3 regions of the Rhizobium sp. BK176 genome follow, and region 2 is predicted to be linked to each of the others. Evidence: predicted binding sites of a transcription regulator. Region 2 holds the regulator's gene; each other region holds the start of a gene.
The links. The regulator PhoB, encoded in region 2, activates phosphate uptake and scavenging genes when phosphate is short. The targets are predictions, from matches to a motif close to TGTCATNNANCTGTCAT.
Positions count from the first base shown of each region.

Region 1: the regulator PhoB is predicted to act here: its motif matches at 2,428-2,444, upstream of phnC (phosphonate ABC transporter ATP-binding protein).
Region 3: the regulator PhoB is predicted to act here: its motif matches at 1,437-1,453, upstream of FHT76_RS08005 (LTA synthase family protein).

Region 1 is NZ_JANUBV010000008.1:266,786-270,967, forward strand. Features, by position in the region: gene FHT76_RS23710 (DapH/DapD/GlmU-related protein) at 1-590, shown strand, start outside; gene FHT76_RS23715 (hypothetical protein) at 919-1,320, shown strand; gene FHT76_RS23720 (ribonuclease H) at 1,400-1,930, shown strand; gene FHT76_RS23725 (hypothetical protein) at 2,025-2,237, opposite strand; gene phnC (phosphonate ABC transporter ATP-binding protein) at 2,500-3,345, shown strand; gene phnD (phosphonate ABC transporter substrate-binding protein) at 3,435-4,182, shown strand, end outside.
Region 2 is NZ_JANUBV010000004.1:247,047-251,228, reverse strand. Features, by position in the region: gene FHT76_RS16625 (aspartate aminotransferase family protein) at 1-616, opposite strand, end outside; gene FHT76_RS16620 (GcrA family cell cycle regulator) at 1,044-1,577, shown strand; gene phoB (phosphate regulon transcriptional regulator PhoB) at 1,676-2,359, opposite strand; gene phoU (phosphate signaling complex protein PhoU) at 2,396-3,109, opposite strand; gene pstB (phosphate ABC transporter ATP-binding protein PstB) at 3,153-3,968, opposite strand; gene pstA (phosphate ABC transporter permease PstA) at 3,983-4,182, opposite strand, start outside.
Region 3 is NZ_JANUBV010000001.1:1,465,418-1,469,599, reverse strand. Features, by position in the region: gene FHT76_RS08005 (LTA synthase family protein) at 1-1,413, opposite strand, end outside; gene FHT76_RS08000 (acyltransferase) at 1,546-2,646, shown strand; gene FHT76_RS07995 (hypothetical protein) at 2,729-4,117, shown strand; gene FHT76_RS07990 (glycosyltransferase) at 4,135-4,182, shown strand, end outside.

The DNA.
Region 1 (4,182 bases), on a different contig from region 2:
ATTTCCATGAATCGGCATCCGTGAAGAACGCCACCTTCGGCCGCTTCACGGAGGTCTCGGAGCGTTGCCGCATCGAGGAGGTCGAGTTCGGCGACTATTCCTATGTCATGCAGGACGGCGCCATCTGGTGCGCGACGATCGGTAAGTTCGTCAACATCGCAGCATCGGTGCGCATTAATGCCACCAACCACCCGACCTGGCGCGCGACGCTGCACCATTTCACCTATCGCGCCGCCGATTATTGGCCGGATGCCGATATGGAGACCGACTTCTTCGAATGGCGCCGCTCTAACCGCGTCGTCATTGGCCACGACGTCTGGATCGGTCACGGCGCCACCGTCCTGCCCGGCGTCACGGTCGGCAATGGCGCCGTCATTGGCGCCGGTGCCGTCGTCTCCAAGGATGTCGCGCCCTACACCATCGTCGGCGGCGTCCCGGCCAAGCTGATCCGCGAACGCTTCCCGAAAGAGGTCGGCGAACGGATGGACAAGCTCGCCTGGTGGGACTGGGAGCACGATCGCCTGCGCGTTGCCCTGGCCGATTTCCGCGCGCTGAGCGCCGAAGATTTCCTCGCCCGCTACGAAGCATGATCGGGCGCCCCGGAGCTTGGCCGCCCAAAAGCGGCCGGCCGATCACCGCTATTCGCGGCTCGCCCGGGCGCTAAAACTTGCAGCCGACGAAGCATCGGCGCACCCCGTTGTCACAATAGTCGCGTCTGTCTCTGCTAGGGAAGAGCCGGAGGCGACCCCTGTTTGCCGCAAGGATACCACCCGTTTGGCCGTGGATGAGCTTGCGCGAATGCCAATTCCTGTAAGAATCGGAAATACATTGTGACTAAGTCTTTACAAAAGCTAACCTTTTCCGACTTGTCTGATAAACGTACTTCATGGATATTAGGCTGATCTTGAGGAAGTCATCATGATCAGAATGATTGAAGATCCGGCGGAATTGGCCGGCGAAGATATCACTGGCAAATATATTCTGCGCAAGCTGAACTATCATTGGTTCGCTTACGGCAAGGCTGCGATCGTGACGGCCTGCAAGGGCACGATCCTGCAGCTTGAGCGTGAGGAAACGGTCTATTCGGAACAGTGGGGTCGTCGCGCCTACACGGGAACCGGCAAGCGGTATCCGGGTGGCATCTGTCCGATATCGGCGGTCGCCTGCGTCTGCGATACCCCGGACGACGTAAATGCCGTCATCCAGCTCGATGTCGAAGCGACAGACGAGTTCTATCGGCTGATCGCCAGGACGGAAGCCAGGGTTCGCGCCCTTGCATCTTCGTCAGAGAACGCGGTGTTTCTGGCTGCTGCCGAATAGGTCTGGCTTTCCGGACGGCTCGGCGTAAGACCGAGCCTCCGCGATCCGTCCTTCGCGGATGGATATCCACAAGGCGCAAATGACCGACCACCCCGACACTGTCCTCCTCCCTGAAAATGTCGCTGCCGGGCAAGAACTCTACGTCTTCGCGGACGGTTGCTACGAACCTGTTTCAAGCGAGGGTGGCTGGGCGTTCGTGGTCCATCGCGACGATGCGGAAGTCGCCTGCGGTTTTGGCGGCGTCAAGGATACCGCCAACAATACGACGGAACTGATCGCGCTGCTCGAAGCCGTGACCTGGATCAACGCCAACGCCACGGAGGAAGCTGCTGTCGTATGGTCCGACTCGGCTTACGCCGTCAAAGGCTGCAATCAGTGGCGCCACATCTGGAAGAACAACGGCTGGAAGAAGATAAGTGCCAACGCGAAGGCCCGGAGCCGAACCATCGCAAATCCGGATCTCTGGAAAGCGATCGACGGCCAGCTGTCTCGCAATCGCCTGCTGACCATCGCCTGGTGCAAGGGCCATTCGGGCCTTGCCGGCAACGAGCGCGCGGATGAGCTTGCCGAGCGCGGCCGCCTGTCGTTGCGTGGCAAAGGTACCCGGTGAACGGTTGACTCAGGCTGGTCCGGCCGCGGCGGTGCGGTTTCCGGTAGGGGCTGCCGGCGCGTAACTTGCCGCGATCAACTGTTGGCTTCGGCCCTCACGCCCACGGGTTCTTCGCCAGCTGCCATTCACCGTTCTCATCGGGCTCGACGCGCTTGTTGCCGCGGTAGAAGATCGGCAGTCCGGTCTTCTTGTCCATCGAGAAGCGGCTGGGCGTGAACTTCTCGTCCTCGTGTCCGCGGGTGGCGAGAGCGAGTGCCTCTTTGAACTTGCCGCCTTTGCACAGGCTTTTGAAGAGTGTCTGATCCATCGCTTTGCTCCACTATCGTCGGGTCCCGGATTGCCTGCCATCGACTGGCGGTCCGGTCAACCGTCAACGGCGACAGGCCGGGGGTTGAAATCGCGAGGCGAGACGCCGACCAGCAGGCCCTTGTCTGCAGGCAAGCCGGCGGGTTTCGTTATCCACCAAAGCCTCGATTATGACAGTCCTTACACAAAACTGACATTGGAGCTTCATGAACCGGGACTAATGCACTGCCCCATATCGCACCTGGACTATGAGGAAGAGCATGATGTTCGAACTGAAGAATGTCACCCGCCGTTTCGGAACCAAGACTGCCGTCGATTCCGTGACGCTCGATATTCCTCAGGGACAGATGGTCGGCATCATCGGCCGCTCGGGCGCGGGCAAGTCCACGCTGCTGCGTATGATCAACCGCCTGCAGGAGCCGACGTCAGGCTCGATCCATTTCGCAGGCGTCGAAGTCTCGCGTCTGCGTGGCCATGCACTGCGCAATTGGCAGCGCGACTGTGCGATGATCTTCCAGCAGTTCAATCTCGTGCCGCGTCTCGACGTGCTGACGAACGTCATGCTCGGCCGCCTCAACCACCGCTCGACGACAATGAGCCTGCTCGGCGTCTTCAGCCGCGAAGAGCGCATTCACGCCATTGCCGCCCTCGAGCGTCTTGGCATCGAGCAGACGGCGCTGCAGATGGCCGGCACCTTGTCGGGTGGCCAGCAGCAGCGCGTCGCCATTGCCCGCGCCCTGATGCAGAACCCGAAGATGCTGCTCGCCGATGAGCCGATCGCCTCGCTCGATCCGCTGAACGCCAAGATCGTCATGGATGCACTCCGCGACATCAACGAGCGTGAAGGCATCACCGTCGTCACCAACCTGCATACGCTCGACACCGCGCGCAATTACTGCGAGCGCATCGTCGGCATGTCGGCCGGTCGCGTCGTCTTCGATGGCAAGCCGTCCGAACTGACGGCGGAAGCCGTCAAGCAGATCTACGGCACCGACAAGAACGGCGCCGGCATCGACGAAACGATGACGTCGACCTCGATCAACATTCCCGCGGCCGCAGCCGCGCAACAATCCGCCGGCTTGCAACCGCTGGCGCTGGCCGGTCTCTGAGAGGGGCGGCCTCGATCGTAAGCCTGCGTTATGGGCACACTTCTTCTTAAACAGAATTGCCGGAGACCCCGGTCAATCAGGAGAGAACCATGTTGAAGAAAGCACTTTTTGCCGCCACGGCGCTGTTTGCGCTCGCTGGCGTTTCGCATGCTGCCGACCTCAAGGAATTCCGCGTCGGTATCCTCGGCGGCGAAAACGAAGCCGACCGTCTTCGCAACTACGCCTGCCTTGCCGACCACCTGAAGCAGGAGTTCGGCTTCGAGAAGGTTTCGCTCTTCCCGGCTGCCGACTATGACGGCGTTATCCAGGGTCTCCTCGGCGGCACGCTCGACTTCGCAGAACTCGGTGCTTCCGGTTACGCAGCCGTCCACATCAAGGATCCGAAGGCTGTAACCCCGATCCTGACGACGCAGCAGGAAGACGGCTCGACCGGCTACTACTCGATCGGTCTCGCTCTGAAGTCGGCCGGCATCAAGGACATCAAGGACGCCAAGGGCAAGAAGCTCGGCTACGCCGATCCGGACTCCACGTCTGGTTACCTGATCCCGCTGACGCAGATCCCGAAGGACACCGGCGTTCCGAACGACAAGTACTTCGCTTCGACGCAGTTCAACGGCGGCCACGAGAACAACCTTCTCGCTGCCTATGACGGCAAGGTCGACGTTGCTGTTGACGATAGCTCGGGCATCGGCGACTTCAAGGACGGCTACACCTCCGGCACCTTCCGCAAGGCTGTCGACAAGGGCACCGTTGATCCGAACAAGCTCGTTGAAGTATGGCGCTCGCCGCTGATCCCGAACGGCCCGCTCGTCGTTCGCAACGAACTCGGCACCGAGT
Region 2 (4,182 bases):
CACAGATTGCGCGGAGCGCCTTCAGGAACTCGTTGGTCGCCGGCCGGACGCCGCCTTCCCCCTGAATGGGCTCGATAAGGATCGCGGCTGTTTCGCTCGTGATGGCGGCACGAACGGCGTCGAGATCGCCGAAGGGAACCTGATCGAAACCGGGCGCCTTGGGACCGAAGCCTTCGAGATATTTCTCCTGGCCGCCAGCGGCGATGGTCGCCAGCGTTCGTCCATGAAAGGCGCCTTCAAAGGTGATGATATGGAACCGCTCGGGGTGGCCCTTGGAATACTGATAGCGACGCGCAGTCTTGATCGCGCATTCCAAAGCTTCCGCGCCGGAGTTCGTGAAGAATACCTTATCGGCGAACGTCGCATCGGTCAGACGCTTCGCGAGCGTTTCCTGGCCCGGAATCTCATAAATGTTGGAAAGGTGCCAAACCTTGTCGGCCTGCTCCTTCAGGGCGCCGACGACATGCGGATGACCATGGCCAACGGAGGTGACGGCCACGCCCGCACCGAAGTCAAGATATCGCTCGCCCGTTTCGCTGATCAGCCACACGCCCTCGCCTCGCTCGAACCGCAAGGGGGCACGAGAGTAGGTATCGTAAAGCGCGGCTTCAGCCATAGCGCGATCTCCTGTCATTGATCATCAGCGGCCGGACTCCGGCTAAGGAAGGCGGGCCTGAAAATTAAAAATGCCGCCTTTCGGCGGCGAGCAGCACTATTTACTTTTCGCACTGCAATGTCAACAAAACTGAGCTTTTGCTGCATGCGTCAAGCTGCCATCCCGAGGCGTCCGACCTATCAACAACTAATGTTGCAGAAATGACTCTGCCGTCCAGCAAGTTGGGGAAAACTCCAAATTCGATTCGCCGGGATTCAACCGACTCTTGTCACGGAGTCAGCCTCACACTAGGTTAAAACTCAATTACTAGACTGCATGCGGCGGAACTAGTCACCAAAATCGAGCAAGCGTTTCTTGCCTCGGATACGTCCGGGGCAACGGTGAAGGATTCTGCCTACACCAACGCTAATAAGGCGGAGACAGGGGCATGAACTGGACAGACGAGCGCGTTGAAAAACTGAAGAAGCTTTGGTCCGAAGGCCTGAGCGCCAGCCAGATTGCAGCACAACTTGGCGGTGTAAGCCGTAATGCCGTCATCGGCAAAGTCCACCGTTTGAGTTTGCCCGGCCGTGCCAAGGCCGGAGGCTCGACGACGACCGTCCGGACACCCAAGCGCACGACATCCGCACCGCGCGCTCCGAACTATGCATCTCGCGTCGCCACGCGCACCGTCACTCGCCAGCAGGGCGCGACGATGCTCAAGGAAGAAATCGAGATCGATGCGATCGAGGAAGTCCGTTATCGTCCGGCCGCAAACGTGGTCGTTCCGATTTCGCGTCGCCTGGGCCTGACGGAGCTGACCGAACGCACCTGCAAGTGGCCGGTCGGCGATCCGCTGAAGGACGACTTCCACTTCTGCGGCTGCGAGTCCCCGGACAACTCCCCATATTGCACGTACCATCAACGCATGGCCTATCAGCCGGTAAACGAGCGCCGTAAGGCCGCCAACCGGGTCGCTTGACCCGGAAGCCGGATAAGGACCAAAGAAAACGGGCCCTCGCGGGCCCGTTTTTCATTTGTGAAATTTTATGAAAGTCGCGCAGGCTTTCCGGGGAAAGCCTAGGCTTCCATTGAATATCCGGCGCCGCGAACGGTGCGGATGACGTCCTGCATGTTGGAGAAGTTCAGCGCCTTGCGCAGACGACCAACATGGACGTCGACGGTGCGTTCGTCGACATAGATGTCATGACCCCAGACGCCATCGAGCAATTGCGAGCGCGAGAAGACGCGGCCAGGGGACGCCATGAGGAATTCGAGGAGCCGGAACTCGGTCGGACCAAGGCGAACTTCGCGGCTCTTGCGATGAACGCGATGCGTCTCGCGGTCGAGCTCGATATCGCCGCACTTCAGGAGCGTGGAGAGCACTTCCGGTTTGGCGCGGCGAAGCATCGCCTTGACGCGAGCAACGAGCTCCGGCGTCGAAAACGGCTTGACGACGTAATCGTCGGCACCGGTGGAGAGGCCGCGAACGCGTTCGCTTTCCTCGCCGCGGGCCGTCAGCATGATGATCGGCAGGCGCTCGGTCTCCGGCCGCATACGCAGGCGGCGGCAGAGTTCGATGCCGGATACGCCAGGCAGCATCCAATCGAGGATCAGGATGTCCGGGGTCCGTTCCTGCAACCGGATCTCGGCCTCGTCGCCGCGCAGGATGGTATCGACCTCGAAACCTTCAGCCTCAAGGTTATAACGGAGAAGCACGCTCAGTGCTTCCTCGTCTTCAACGACTGCTACTTTTGGAATCATTCGTTTCGGTCTCCTGGGGGCGCGGTCGCGGAAGGATTATTCGGTGACAGCGCCGACGGTGTTGGCGGTATCGTCCTTCGGACGTTCGCCTTCCGGCTGAGCACCGGTGGCCATGTAGTAGATTGTCTCGGCAATGTTGGTGGCGTGGTCGCCGATACGCTCGATGTTCTTGGCGCAGAACAGAAGATGTGTGCAGCTGGTGATGTTGCGCGGATCTTCCATCATGTAGGTGAGCATCTCGCGGAACAGCGAGGTGTACATCGCGTCGATTTCCTCGTCGCGCTCACGGATCGACTTTGCCTTGTCGGCAGCGCGGCTCGTATAGACATCGAGGACTTCCTTGAGCTGGACGAGCGCCAGTTCGGAGAGGTGCTCAAGGCCGCGGGCAAGCTTGCGCGGGACGCCGGCGCTCTGCACGGCGATAACGCGCTTGGCGGTGTTCTTGCCAAGATCGCCGACGCGCTCAAGGTCAGCGGCGATGCGGATCGAACCCATGATCTCGCGAAGGTCGGCGGCCATGGGCTGGCGACGGGCGATGGTAACGATCGCCTTGTCACCAACCTCGCGTTCGGCGTGATCGAGGATCACGTCGTCGGAGATGACCTTCTGGGCCAGGGCCGTGTCGCCGTTGACAAGGGCGCGAACCGCATCCGAAACCATCTGCTCGGCCAGGCCGCCCATTTCCGAGATACGGCGCGTCAGAAACTTCAAATCATCGTCATACGCAGAAAAGATATGTGTCGATGCCATAGGGATCATCCTTGAATGTCGTGAGTGTTACCGTCGTCGGCGATCAACCGAAGCGACCCATGATGTAGTCCTGGGTGCGCGGGTCGTCCGGGTTGGTGAACATCTTGTCGGTGTCGTTCTCCTCGACGAGATTGCCGAGGTGGAACATGGCCGTGCGCTGCGAAACGCGGGCGGCCTGCTGCATCGAGTGCGTCACGATGACGATCGTGTAATTTTCGCGAAGCTCGTGGATCAATTCCTCGACCTTTGCCGTGGCGATCGGATCGAGAGCCGAGCATGGCTCGTCCATCAGGATCACTTCCGGGCTGACGGCAACGGCGCGGGCGATGCAGAGACGCTGCTGCTGACCACCGGAAAGGCCGGTGCCGGCTTCATGAACGCGATCTTTCACCTCGTTCCACAGACCGGCGCGCTGCAGGCTGACCTCGACGATCTGGTCCATGTCGGCCTTCGACTTGGCAAGACCATGGATGCGCGGGCCGTAGGCGACGTTCTCATAGATCGTCTTCGGGAACGGGTTCGGCTTCTGGAACACCATGCCGACGCGAGCGCGGAGCTCCACGACATCGATATCCGGATCGTAGATATCGTCACCATCGAGCGTGATCTTGCCGGTAACGCGGCAACCATCGATCGTGTCGTTCATCCGGTTCAGGCTGCGCAGGAAGGTGGACTTGCCGCAACCGGACGGGCCGATCAATGCTGTCACCGTGTTTTCGCGAATGTTCAGCTTCACATCGAAAAGCGCACGCTTTTCGCCGTAGTAAACCGAGACGTCCTGGCCGATCATCTTATAGGGAACGGTATTCATCTTCTGATCCAGCGCCTTCTCAACTGCTGCTTCCGTCAACATGTTCATAATGTCTACTCCGTTTACCAGCGGCGCTCAAAGCGACGACGCAAGAGAATGGCTCCGAAGTTCATGACGACCAGGAACAGGAGCAGGACGATGATGGCACCCGATGTGCGCTCGACGAAGGCACGCTCGGCTTCGTTGGCCCACATGTAGACCTGGACCGGCAGGGCTGTCGAAGGCTCCATCGGCGTTGCCGGTGCGTTGGCGACGAAGGCGA
Region 3 (4,182 bases), on a different contig from region 2:
GATCGGCAGCACGCCCTCCCTGACGAAGAACGAGGTCAGCTGCGGCTTGTGATCTCCGTACACCAACAGGACTGCATTCGGGTCCCTGCGATAGACCTGATCGACGAACTCGGCCATCCGGGAAATCGAAAGGCGCAACCTTTCTGCGTATTCGGATTCTCCGAGGTCGCCGCGCCTCTCATAACTGCCGTGCGTATAGACCGTCGTCAGATGCATGAACAAGGGTGTCCTTGGAAACTCGTCCATCTCCTTGAGCGCCGCGTCATAGAGATACTCGTCGTCTGCCCAACCCGATGGCGGGGTCGGCGTCATGTCCTCAATCCCTAGAAATTCGTCATATCCGAACTTAGGAGCAACGATATCGCGGTTCCAGAAGCGTTTGGTGTGGTTGTGCATGGCGACTGTGCGGTACCCCTCCTTGTCGAGGTAGCGAGGCAAGACGTGGGCCGTGTCCGAGATTACGGGCGCGTATTCCTGGTAGATGATGCCGGTCAGCGCCTCGCCGTTCGCAGGCAGTCCCGTCGTCATTTCGAAGGCGGCATTCACGGTGCCGCCGCCATAGGCAGGCGAAACCCCGCGTAGAGGCACGAGACCTCTGTCGGTCAGTGGGGAGAACACGTCTTTAAAGTGACGGTCGTCGTTCCAGCAAGCCTCGCAAAGGATCATGATCACCGTCTTCGGACGCTGGAAATCAGTCCTGGCAGGTTTGACGAGGCTGTTGAACTCGATTGTCTCAGCCGCGGTCGGCTCCTCCGGCATATGACGAACGCTGGTCTGGATCAGGTGAATGCCGAGGCCGTTCAACTTCACGTTTTCGGGCCAGTCGTAGGACAGGTAGGCCATCCCGAGCTCGGCGAAAACATCAGAGCCAAAGGTCGAAAGGTCGTCCACGACGGAACGGCCGCTGGCGACACCTGCCAGGAAAACGAGAGACAGCGCCGCGATCGGAATACGCCTGCGTGAAAGCCTGCCGCGAAGCCCTGGGTATTCGTAGCGGTGAAATAGGACACTTCCAATTGCGAAAACACCCATGGCCGCGACGATTTGATAGACGTTCGTGTAGTGAGAGACGATCGAGATGTTCGCCGTCCCCGAAATGTCGGTAAACGAGAGCGGATCGCCCGTCAGTCCGAATTTTACGTGGTTGGCATAGGACAGAACACATGTAGCGGCAACCGTCACGGCGGCGGAGGCATACCTGGATAGGAAAAGGCGAAAGATCGCGTAGGCCGCGATGACCGGAAGCGGCGAAGCGACGATTGCCCAGAACCGATAGATGCCAGCGCCAGGATACTTGAAATAGAAGAGGACGAAGAGCTTTTCGCACAGGAAGAAGGCCATGGTGACGCAGGCAATAACGGCAAGCTCGGCTCCGACCTTTCGGAAGGCGCAATCCGCTGATTTTCTATTCATTAAAATATTCCGGCGAACGATGTTGTCTTGAAATTGTCGCCCATTCCGACAGCCAGTCAACGCTCTTTGGGGTCTTGTTTTTGAGTTCCAGTTGCACCAGCCTCGTACTGAATTATCACGGGCGGGACTTCGATGGCCGACACGGGCAAAACAGAGCGACTTGGGTTTCTTGACGGGCTGCGTGGCTGGGGTGCCATCCTCGTTTTCGTCTATCACTTGGTCTACCGCTTCCTCGCGAAAGATCAGCCATGGCTTGCTCCCGACTCGATCAAACTCCTGATGGACGGACAGTTCGCTGTTTTCGTCTTCTTCGTGATCTCCGGATATGCGCTCAGCCACGCCAATCTCGACCCTGCGCGCAGAGACCTGCAGATGGCAGCTACGTCGAGGTACTTCCGGCTGGCGATCCCGATTCTCGTCACGACCTTCATCGGCTACCTGCTCCTGAAGGCGGGCTTGCTGATCAGCGCCGACGTCAGCAGGGAGACCGGTGTGTCGGGAGATTGGCTCGGGACATTCTACACGTTCCCGGCTTCGGGGTACGACTTCGTGAAATTCTCGCTGTTCAACTCGTTTTTCTATTACTACTCGCGGGAAAGCTACAACTCTTCGCTCTGGACGATCTCGTATGAATTCCTCGGATCGATGATCGTTTACGGATACCTGGCGGTGTTTAGATCGCACGGTCGGGGCCAATGGATCATCGCGGTCGCAGCTTTCCTCGTCTGCATCAAGGTCGCCCCGATCTACGCCTGCTTCTTCGGTGGGTATCTGGCGGCGGAGGCACGTTATTCGATCGCTATCCGGGCCGATTGGAAATGGGTTGTCGAGCTTCTTGCCTTGCTGACCTTCTACTCGATCGGGGTTGTCATGACCTTCGCCAGACCCGGAAACGAGGATTTTGGCGCGCTCGCGCTCCTTGCGACGTCGTTGGTCTTCGCTGTCACGTTCTCGAGGTACCTGCGCAGCTTCTTCTCGAACCGCCTCTCTTCCTTCCTCGGCAGAGTGTCGTTCCCGCTTTATCTGTTCCACATCTTCGTCATCTGCTCGTGGTCGTCCTATCTGTTCGTCTGGCTCCCGACAACTGGACTTGCCGTTCCGGCGCAAATGGCGATCAACATCGTTTCGACAGCGGCGATCTGCCTTGTCTGCGCAACGGCGTTGTTGCCAGTCGAAAAATTCAGCGTCCGATATTCCAAGAAGATCGCCGCGCTGATCCTCCGCCGTACTTAAAAATAAAGAACTCGCCGACCACGTTGACACTCCGGCGAGTTCAACAATACGCTTTTACTGGCAATAAATTCAGGACTTCAGAATGGCGATATCGGCTTCCTACGACCGGCCTACGGACCAACGACGGGCCTCATCGGAACCGATTGGCACGGCTATTCACCGCAGGGCGCTATCGGTCCTGTCTAGCGACAGTCTCTGGGATCGTCTAGCTGGCGACATTGGGCCAATCCTTTGCCATTTCGCGCTGTCGGTTGTCGAGAAAACGAAGGGCCAGGACAGGGTTTGGTTCATGGCGCGCGACGGATACATTCCGATGCGCCTCTACGACCTGCTTGCTGCTCCGACATCGCCGAAGTCGGGTTATCTCCATGTGTCGCGCAAATCTCTCATGTCAGCTTCGAGCCGATCATACGGCATGCGCGAAGCCTACCTTGCGCAATGGAACGGCGGAGACGACCGGCTCGGCACGTTGCTGACACCACTGTCGTCGCCAGCGTCCGAGCTGGAGGAGCTGGTTCGGCACCACGGGTTCTCGTCATTGGCGGAAAACGTAGATTATCGCACCGACCCCCGTTTCCACGCCCTCGTCGCGGACAGTTGGGTGCGCGCGCGGATGGAGAGCCTGAACAAAAGAGCGGTTGCAGGACTCCACGAATACCTCGAAAAGTCAGGCTTTCTCGCCGACGCCAATGTGGCGGTCGTGGATGTCGGTTGGGCCGGCCAGATTCAGGAGGCCCTAGAACTCTCGCTTGGGCAGGTTCGGCGGAAGCCGAAGATCAAAGGTCTCTACCTCGCGCTCAGGGAACTAGGCGGACAGAGGCGCGCTGCCGGCCTCGACATGGAAGGACTGCTCTCTGACTGCGGGTCTCAGCGATGGAGGGCGGAAGCGGTTCTATCGGCCGTCGACATTTTCGAGGACACCTGCCGCGCGCACCATGGGACGGTGACCGGGTATCACGATGGCGAGCCACTGCTGGCGTCAGATACCCCATCGCGTCGATCGGAACTCGCAGACGAGCCGAGGCTCGCTAAACTCCACGACGCGATCCTTCGTTACGCCACCGCCTTCGCAACCGCCGTGAGGGAAATGGGAGCCAAGGCCGACGACATCAGGGACGTGGCTGAATCCGCTGCGCTGACGCTCGTCCGTTTCCCGGATGCCGAACTATACGGGTTCTTCGGCACGATCGGGCATTCGCTCGACTTCGGCGTCGACGTGGCGCTGCCAACCGAGAGCCGGGCCTCACGGCTGAACCCCCTAGCCGCCATCAAGGGCATGAGACGCGCTCGATGGAAAGAAGGCTACGTCACTGGCTCAGTCTTTCGCCTGCCGCTCCAGGCCGCTCTGACGGTCGCTCGGTTGCGTCGACGGGGATGGGTTCGCGGTGGCTCGTTCGTTCCGGTCGGGAAGAGGCGCGGACCACTTGAAAACTTTGTTATCGCGCTGATCCACCGCCTGGCATGGCGGTGACGAACATGGAACATCAGATGAAAGACAAGATCAGGATCGCCGTCGTCAGTAGGGGAGACGAAACC